Regions from separate parts of the Streptomyces sp. 184 genome, predicted to be linked through region 1. Evidence: riboswitches for the same ligand, from Rfam matches in the RefSeq annotation. Region 1 holds a riboswitch; each other region holds the start of a gene.
What was found. A riboswitch is a leader RNA that binds a small molecule or an ion and turns the genes downstream of it on or off. The one in region 1 is predicted to bind cyclic di-AMP.
Positions count from the first base shown of each region.

Region 2: linked by a shared signal. The riboswitch ahead of QBL21_RS02690 (M23 family metallopeptidase) and the one ahead of QBL21_RS20555 (LysM peptidoglycan-binding domain-containing protein) in region 1 are both predicted to bind cyclic di-AMP.
Region 3: linked by a shared signal. The riboswitch ahead of QBL21_RS29770 (transglycosylase family protein) and the one ahead of QBL21_RS20555 (LysM peptidoglycan-binding domain-containing protein) in region 1 are both predicted to bind cyclic di-AMP.
Region 4: linked by a shared signal. The riboswitch ahead of QBL21_RS29535 (transglycosylase family protein) and the one ahead of QBL21_RS20555 (LysM peptidoglycan-binding domain-containing protein) in region 1 are both predicted to bind cyclic di-AMP.

Region 1 is NZ_CP123230.1:4,902,749-4,904,918, forward strand. It holds gene QBL21_RS20550 (hypothetical protein) at 1-538, shown strand, start outside; cyclic di-AMP (ydaO/yuaA leader) riboswitch at 642-816, shown strand; gene QBL21_RS20555 (LysM peptidoglycan-binding domain-containing protein) at 823-1,722, shown strand; gene QBL21_RS20560 (FadR/GntR family transcriptional regulator) at 1,825-2,170, opposite strand, start outside.
Region 2 is NZ_CP123230.1:636,952-639,121, reverse strand. It holds gene QBL21_RS02690 (M23 family metallopeptidase) at 1-1,057, opposite strand, end outside; cyclic di-AMP (ydaO/yuaA leader) riboswitch at 1,069-1,243, opposite strand; gene QBL21_RS02685 (PP2C family protein-serine/threonine phosphatase) at 1,467-2,170, opposite strand, start outside.
Region 3 is NZ_CP123230.1:7,024,530-7,026,699, reverse strand. It holds gene QBL21_RS29775 (transglycosylase family protein) at 1-889, shown strand, start outside; cyclic di-AMP (ydaO/yuaA leader) riboswitch at 1,051-1,262, shown strand; gene QBL21_RS29770 (transglycosylase family protein) at 1,339-1,977, shown strand.
Region 4 is NZ_CP123230.1:6,976,050-6,978,219, forward strand. It holds gene QBL21_RS29535 (transglycosylase family protein) at 1-839, opposite strand, end outside; cyclic di-AMP (ydaO/yuaA leader) riboswitch at 843-1,036, opposite strand; gene QBL21_RS29540 (dipeptidase) at 1,277-2,170, opposite strand, start outside.

The DNA of each region.
Region 1 (2,170 bases):
CGCGGCGTACGACTCCGCAGGCGCCGACGCGCTGTGGCTGGACGGCGGTCCGGACCCGGCGCACGACGTGCTCGCGCTCGCCGCCGCCCTGGCCACCGCCACGAACCGGGCGAAGCTGGTCGTCACGCTGCCCGACAGCGTCCCGCAGGCCGCGCTGCTGGCGCGGGCGCTGGCCACCGTCGCACTGCTCAGCGACCGCCGGCTGGCGCTGGCCGCCGACACCCGGCGGTGCGCGGAACTCGTCGCCGTCGCCCCGACGGTGCCCGCCTTCCGCCGTCTCGCGCCCGCCGCCCCCGGGTACGAGGAGCCGGGCGCCGGGCGCTGGACCCCGGTGGCGGCGCCCGCCGGACCGGACGCCTGGCGGGCCGTGCTGGCCGGCGCCGCGGACCGCGGGGTGCACGGTCTCGTCGTACCGGCGGGACAGCCGCTGTTGGAGGCGCTGCGCCGCGGTTCGAGTGCCGTTCGCCACACCCGCCCCAGCCGCCCCACGCGTGCGCGCGTCACCACGGAGCGTCAGACTATGCGTGGATCCTCGTGATCCTCTTGTGATCTGCCGTTCGATCTCCTAGTGTCCCAGACGTTCGCAGACGCGAGCACCGCGCTCCGGTACGCCGAGTCCTGCCCGTCGGAGCCCGGAACCGTCGTCCCCACAGCCGTTCGGGCAGGAGCGGGGGAACCACTTCTCCGTCGGCCGGAGGCACGGTGGCAAAGCGCACCGGACTCCCCGACTCGGGGTGAAGCCGCACAGCACGACGCGGCCGGGCAACTCCAGCCCGAACCCGACAGCTCACTTCGCAGGCGTCGGAGAAAGAGCGAGCCAACATGGCCGGAACCGGCACCCGGCGCGCGCCCAAGTCGCGCTCCACCCGCCGCTACGCCGCTGCCGCGGGGGTGGGCATAGCCCTCCCCGTCGCCGGCGGAATCGCGGCGACCGCCGCGCACGCCTATACGGTCGAAAAGGGCGACACACTCTCGGAGATCGCCGAGGACAACGGCTTCGGTGCCGACTGGCAGCGGCTGTACGAGGCCAACAAGGAAGCCGTCGGCGACAACCCCCACCTGATCCTCCCGGGCCAGGAGCTGGACCTGGAGGGGAAGAAGGCCGCGAGCAAGCCCACCGAAGCCGACCAGAGCGCCGCCAAGACCGAGAAGAAGCAGCAGCGCTACGTCGAGCACACCGTCGGCGCCGGCGAGACGCTGTCCAAGATCGCCGCGAAGTACGACGTGCCCGGCGGCTGGCAGCGGGTCTACGTCGACAACGAGAAGGCCATCGGCGACAACCCGGCCGCGCTGAAGGTCGGCACCGAGCTGCGCATCGACACCGAGGGCGGCAAGGTCGGCAAGGCCATCGACCCGAACGGCTCGTCGTCCGCCGCCGGTTCCGGCGGCTCCGGCGGTGCCACCGAGGCGCAGCAGGCGAGCGTCCCGACCAGCGAGTCCGGCATCCAGGCCGCGGCCCGGGAGATCGTGCCCGCGGACCAGTTCACCTGCTTCAGCAACATCGTGGAGCGGGAGAGCGGCTGGGACCACACCGCGACCAACCCCAGCTCCGGCGCGTACGGCCTGATGCAGGCGCTGCCGGGCGACAAGATGGCCTCGGCCGGCGCCGACTGGCGCACCAACCCGGTCACCCAGCTCAAGTGGGGCCTGGACTACATGAACGACCGCTACGGCAGCCCGTGCAGCGCGTGGGAGTTCTGGCAGGCCAACAACTGGTACTGACGCTCCACCAGGTACCGACGCAGGGGCCCCGGGCCCGCGGGAGTCCCCTGCCGCCCCGTCGCACGGATCCGTCCGCGCGGCGGGGCGCGCCTGTCGTACGGGCTACGCCCCCGCCGCCTGCTCCTCCGGTGCGCCCTCTGCTGCGCGCCGGGACTCCTGTGCCGGCGCCGGCCGTGCGGACAGCTCCGCCAGGTCCCGCGCCGCCTGCGCGAGGAGCGTGCGCATCGCGGACTCCGCCGCGTCCGGGTCCCCGGCCCGTATCGCCTCCAGCACGGCGCGGTGCCCCGGCACCGGGTCCTGCGGATGGTGCCCGGGGCCGTGCACCAGGCGGTCGCGGGCGGCCAGTCCGCTGGCGATGACCAGATCCATGCGCTCCAGCAGCTCGTTGTGCGAGGCGGCCAGCAGGGCGCGGTGGAACGCGAGGTCCGCCGCGACGGCCTCGGCCGCC
Region 2 (2,170 bases), 4.3 Mb from region 1:
CCAGGTGCAGGTGCGGGCCGGTGACGTTGCCCGTGGCGCCTACGCGCCCGATGACGTCGGCGGTGGTGACCTCACCGGAGGACTGGATGATGGAGGACAGGTGGCAGTACCAGATCTCGGTGCCGTCATCGAGCGTGAGGACGATGCGGTAGCCGTACGAGCCGGCCCAGCCGGCCTCGGTGATCGTGCCGCCGTGTACGGCCTTGACCGGGGTGCCGGTGGAGGCGGCGAAGTCCTGGCCGGTGTGGCCGGCGGCCCACATGTCGCCGGACTCGCCGAACGTCGAGGTGAGCGTGTAGTTGGCGACCGGGGCGACGTAGCTGGCGGCGAGCTTGGCGAGGCGCTCGGCCTCCGCCTTCCGGCGGGCCTCCTCCTCGGCCTTGCGCTTGCGCTCCTCCTCCAGGCGGCGCTGGCGCTCCTCTTCCTCCGCCTTCGCGTCGGCGGCCTCCTCGGCCGCCTGCTTGGCGGCTTCGGCCTCGGCCTCGGCGCGCGCGGAGGCGTCGGCCTCCGCCTGCTGCTGCTCGGCCTGCTCAAGGATGCGCGCCCGCAGGGCCTCGCCGGAGTCGGCGGTCGGGGTCGCGGTGCCGGAGCCGGCGTCGCTCGCGTAGCTGACCTGGGTGAGCGGGGCCGTGGTGACGACGGTGTCGGAGGCGGGCTCCTCGTCCGTCGGTATCAGCTCGCCGACGCCCGGAAGGCTCTCCGCGTCCGGGAGTTGGGCGCTGATCTGGCTGGTGACGGAGTCGACCTGGTCGGGCATGGATATCGCGACCGGGGGCTTTTCCTGCGCCGTGGCCATGCTGCCGGCGCCGACGGCGGCGAAGACGCCGACGCCGAGTACGGCGCCGCTGCGGGCCATGCTGCCACCGCGCTGCTTCGGGAGGCGCCGGCGGCCGCGGGAGGGAAAGTCGTCCTCGGGGAGGACTTCGTCGACCGGCTCTTCGACGGCGTAACCGGTCTGCGCATACCCCTCGGGGGCGGTGCCGCCGGACGCATAGCCGTCGCAGCCGTAATCGTCATAGCCATGGCCGTAGCCAGGCCCAGGCCTGTAGGACGCCACGAAGGCGTACTCCTTTCCTTCCTTCTCGCCTACCGGGTTAGCTGACGGGTTCGGAGCAGGAAGGTCTCCTACGGGCCGCCTCCTGGCGGAGGTTGGCCCGATTCACCCCAAGGTGGTGGTTCCCCGGTTCCCTAGGTGGTGCGTTACTGAAGTTGTGATGCGTGCGGGATTCGGCGACGGCGCACGGTGCCGCCTCTTGCGGCGGCGGTGACGACCGCGCTGCGTTACCGCACGCTAGCGGACGACGGCGTTCGATTCCAAGTCGTTCCCGTTATTCAGTTGTGCTTTACCGCGGACGATCCGGGCATGTACCAGCGGAAACGGACAAGTTGGCGCGTCGGCTACCCGGGGTGAGGTCCGGTCGTTAGCTGATCGTGCATCAGTTGTTATGCGGAGGGGCGCTATTCCACTACGGAGCGTGTGCACGCGAGGGCTCGGCCGGCGGCTGTCCGGAGGGCTTACGGGAGCGGGAGAGCGCGAACAGCGCCATGTCGTCCGCGACCCGTCCGCCCGTGTAGCGGGTGACATCGTCCAGGAGGGTGTCCAGCAGCTCGTGCGGACCGTCGAAGACGCGGCCGTCCAGGTGCTCCAGCGGGTCGTAGAAGACGCCCTCCTGGTTCCGCGCCTCCGTCACGCCGTCGGTGAACAGGACGAGCGACGCCCCCGGCGGGAACGCCACCTCGGTCAGCTCGTCCGGCCACGTGCCCAGGTCGCCCATGCCCAGCGGCAGCGCGTGCTCGTACGGCTGGAGCATCCGCGCCGCGCCGTCCGACCCCAGCAGCACGGGCGCCGGATGGCCGCGGTTGAGCAGCCGCAGCGCGCCGCCGTCGCGGTCGACCTCCGCCAGCACCGCCGTGGTGAACCCCTCCACCCGGTCGAGGCCGCTGCGCCCCGTCTCCTCGCGCTGGAGCGCGCGTTCCAGTCGCCGCGCCACCCCGTCGAGCCCCGGCTCCTCCTCGGCCGCCTCCCGGAAGGCGCCGATGACGACGGCCACGGACTCCACCGCCTCCAGCCCTTTGCCGCGTACGTCGCCGACGATGCAGCGCACGCCATACGGGCCCTCCTGCACGGCGTAGAGGTCGCCGCCGATCCGGGCGTCGGCGTCGGCGGCCT
Region 3 (2,170 bases), 2.1 Mb from region 1:
CGAGTGCGAGAGCGGCGGCCTGTGGAGCGCCGACCAGGGCAACGGGTACTTCGGCGGCCTCCAGTTGACGATGGACATGTGGCAGGAGTACGGCGGCGAGGAGTTCGCCTCGCAGCCCGACTTCGCCAGCCGGGCGCAGCAGATCACGGTCGCCGAGCGCATCCTCGCCGGCATGGGCGCCGACAAGGCGTGGCCGGAGTGCGCCCAGGACGCCGGGCTGCACGGCGACGACGCGGTGCCGGAGGTCGACCCCGGCGCCGAGCTGCCGCTGCCGCCCACGGCGCCCCCGACCCTCGCCCCCGACCCCGGCGCCGCGGACGGCTCGCGGGGCGGGGACAAGGACCGTGGGGACGGGGACGACCGGGACCGCAAGGACGGCGACGAGGAGCGCACCGGCGGCGGCAAGCACCGCGGCTCCCAGGACCCGCGCGAGGGCGACGGCGCCCCCGGCGAGCGGGACGGCGCGGACTCCGACACCACCGGCGCCTCCGAGGGTTCCGGCCGGCACCGCGCGCCGGACGCCTCCGCGAGCCCCACCCCGTCCGACCTCCTGCCGTCCCAGGACGCCCCCGAGGCCCCGCGCGAGGCCGTCGAGACCCCCGGCGCCTCCCAGTCGCCCGACGAGACCGAGCGGCCGAACCCCGGCCGCGAGTGGATCGCCGAGATCCCCGGCGACGTCGAGGAGCGGAGCGGGGGCCGCGGGGGCGATGACGCCGCGGCGGGCGACGGCAGTTATACCGTCCGACCGGGTGACACCCTCTCGGAGATTGCCACAGAGCATTCACTGACGGGCGGATGGTCCGAGTTGTACGACGGCAACAAGAACTCCCTCGGTAAGGACCCCGACAACATCAAGCCTGGTCAGGAACTCGAATTGAGCGGGAACTGAACCGGCGGCGAGTGAAGTCCGTACGCATTAGTCATATTTGACGTAATCGGCTGACCGGGCTAGCTGACGGACGGAAAACCGGGCGCGGCACTTTCCGATGTCTTTGAATCGCACACGCCTATGTGCTTACCGTCACATTGCTCGCCAACGCGAGCCCCGGTGATCGCCTCACGCCGAATCCTGTCGGCGTTCACCCGGGCCACCTGTGCACGAAGCACCGCTGACAGGAGCGGGGGACCCACGGTAAGCGCCGCTTCGGTCCAACCAGAAGGCGGACCGGACGGCTTGGGGTCAAGCCGGACGCTCGACGTTCGGCCGGGCACTCACAGCCCGCACCCGACAGCTCACCTCGCAGGCGTCGGTGAGAAAAGAGCATCATGCTTCTTCCTGCCGGAACGGGTAAGCACCGCCGCCCCGCCGCACAGGCGCGCCTTGGCGCACACTCCCGCATGGCCGTTCTCGTGGGCGCCACCGGAACCGCGATCGGACTCCCGGTGCTGAACACCCAGAACGCCGTCGCGGCGCCCATCGATACGTGGGAACGGGTGGCCGCCTGCGAGTCCGGAGGAAAGTGGGCGACGAATACCGGGAACGGCTATTTCGGCGGCGTCCAGTTCTCCCAGTCGAGCTGGGACGCCGCCGGCGGCCGCAGCTACGCCCCGCGCGCCGACCTGGCGACGAAGCAGCAGCAGATCGCCGTGGCCGAACGGCTGCTGTCCATGCAGGGGCCGGGCGCGTGGCCCAACTGCGGTCCACGCGCGGGCCTGGCCACCGGCAGTCCGGCCGCCGCGCAGATCGTCCCGCCGGCGCAGGAGGCCCAGCAGCCGGCCCAGCCGCAGGCGCAGGAGCAGGCACCGCAGGAGGCCCCCGAGGGCGCGGCGGCCCGCGGGACCGGCGAGCAGACGCAGCCGGAGTCCCGCACGGTCTTCCGCGGCTTCTACTACGAGGTCCGCGAGGGCGACACCCTGGACGACATCGCCCGGCGGCACGGCGCGGAGAGCTGGCAGCAGGTGTACGAGGAGAACAAGTCCGTCGTCGGCGCCGACCCGGACCTGATCCAGCCCGGCCAGAAGCTGAAGGTGCGCTAGCCCGGCGCGGTCGTCCCGGCCCTACCGGTGCGCGGGCCGGGACGACCACGTCGTACGAGCACGCCGCTATGACGCACGCCGTACGAGCACGCCGCTATGACGCACGCCGCACGCGGGACGGCGCGCGCCCCGGAGTCCCGCCGCGGGCCCGAACCGTCTCGTACCGCGGAATGCGGCCGGGTGCGGGCCGGGG
Region 4 (2,170 bases), 2.1 Mb from region 1:
TCGATCGGGGCGGAGAACCCGCCCGCCGGAGCGGCCTCGGCGGGCTGCTCCTCCTCCTGCTGCGGCTCCTCGGCCGCCGGCTCCTCCTGCTGCGCCGCGGACGGCTCGGCCGGAGCGGCCTCCGGCTCCTCCAGGGTGACCTCTTCGCCGCCGTCGAACTCGTACTTCTGACCGGGGAAGATCAGGTCCGGGTCGTCGCCGATGACGTCCTTGTTGGCCCCGTAGATCGACTGCCAACCGCCCGCGATGCCGTGCTTGCGGGCAATGTCCCACAGGGTGTCGCCGGAGACGACGGTGTAGGTGCCCGCCTTCTCGTACTTCCTCTCCGGCGCCTGCGGGGCCTGCTCCTGCTGCGGGGCCTCCGCGGCCTGGGCGGGCTGCTCGGACTCGGTCTGCGCCTCGGGCTCGGCCTCCTGCTGGGCCTCCTCGCCACCGCCGGTGGAGAGGTCCGGGGCGGGGCCGCCCTGGGTGAGCCCGGCCTGTACGGAGCAGACCGGCCAGGCGCCGGGGCCCTGGGAGGCGAGCACCTTCTCGGCGATCTCGATCTGCTGCTCCTTGGTGGCCTGGTCGGCGCGCGCCGCGTACTGCGTGCCGCCGTAGCCCTCCCAGGTGCTCTGGACGAACTGGAGGCCGCCGTAGAAGCCGTTACCGGTGTTGATGCTCCAGTCGCCGCCGCTCTCGCACTGGGCGACGCGGTCCCAGGTGTCGACGGAGGCGGCCTGGGCGTGGCCGCCGGCGATCAGGGGGATGGCGACGCCGGCGCTGCCGGCGGTGATGACGAGGGCCCTGCTGCCCCGGGCTATCCGGCCCAGGCGACGGTGACGTCCGCGTGCGGACATGGACATGCTCCTCTCCGACGCCTGCGAGGTGAGCTGTCGGGTTCGAGCTGGAGATGCCCGGCCATGCGGAGCATGGCTTCACCCCAAGCCGTACCGCGCTTGCGCGCGGTCCGGCGCTTACCTGGGTCCCCCGCTCCTGCCGTGGAAGCTGAAAGTGGCTGCACGTCACCGCCGACAGGATTCGGCGTTACGGCGACGAGGTGCCCGCATCGGTGGCGCGAGCACGGCGAGCACCGTAAACACACAGCGGAAATCAGAACAAGCTGTGAACCGTCACCAAGGCCGTTCCGAGCGTCACATCGGAATCAGCGCGACAATCGCCGCATCACGCGCCGCCGCTCAATTACCCCTCCGAAGTGGAGACTTGTCGATTTCAGAGGAGTCGGACACATTGCCCCATGAGATGAGAATTCTGTGAGTGACTTATGTCACTCTGGTCACTCCGGTGTGCCCGCGGGGCCGTCGAGCTGTTCGATGGTGGCGATCGACGGGCCGCGCCGGGCGGCCACTTCGCGGGCCGCCGCCTCGGCGTCGCGCAGCACCCGCAGCGCGTTGCCCCACAGGAGCCTGGCCAGGTCTTCTTCCGACCAGCGGCGGTCCAGCAGCTCGGCGACGAGGTGCGGATAACCGGCCACGTCGGCGAGGTCGGCGGGGGTGAACGGCGTGCCGTCGAAGTCGCCCCCGATACCGATATGGTCGATTCCTGCCACTTCGCGCATATGGTCCAGATGATCCGCCACGGTCGCGGCCGTCGCCTGCGGCCGCGGGTTCGCCTCCTCGAACGCACTCCGCACACGGACCGTTTCGTCGTCCGCCCCGAACGGGTCCAGGCCCCGCGCGCTCAGGTGCTCGTCCACCTCGGCGGTCCACGACACGGCGGCCGGCAGGACGAACTTCGGCACGAACGTGGCCATCGCCACACCGCCGTTGGCCGGGAGCATTTCCAGCACATCATCAGGAATGTTGCGCGGGTGGTCACACAGGGCACGAGCGGACGAATGGGAGAAAACGACCGGTGCCTCCGTGACGCGCAGCGCGGCCCGCATCGTGGCCGGCGCCACATGGGAGAGGTCGACGAGCATCCCGACCCGGTTCATCTCGCGCACCACCTCCTCGCCGAAGGCGGTGAGCCCGCCGTGCCGCGGCTCGTCGGTGGCGGAGTCGGCCCAGTCGGTGTTGTCGTTGTGCGTGAGCGTCATGTAGCGCACGCCGAGGCGGTGCAGGGCGCGCAGGGTGGCGAGCGAGTTGGCGATGGAGTGCCCGCCCTCGGCCCCCATCAGGGAGGCGATCCGCCCGTCGACCCGGGCCGCCTCCACCTCGTCGGCGGTCAC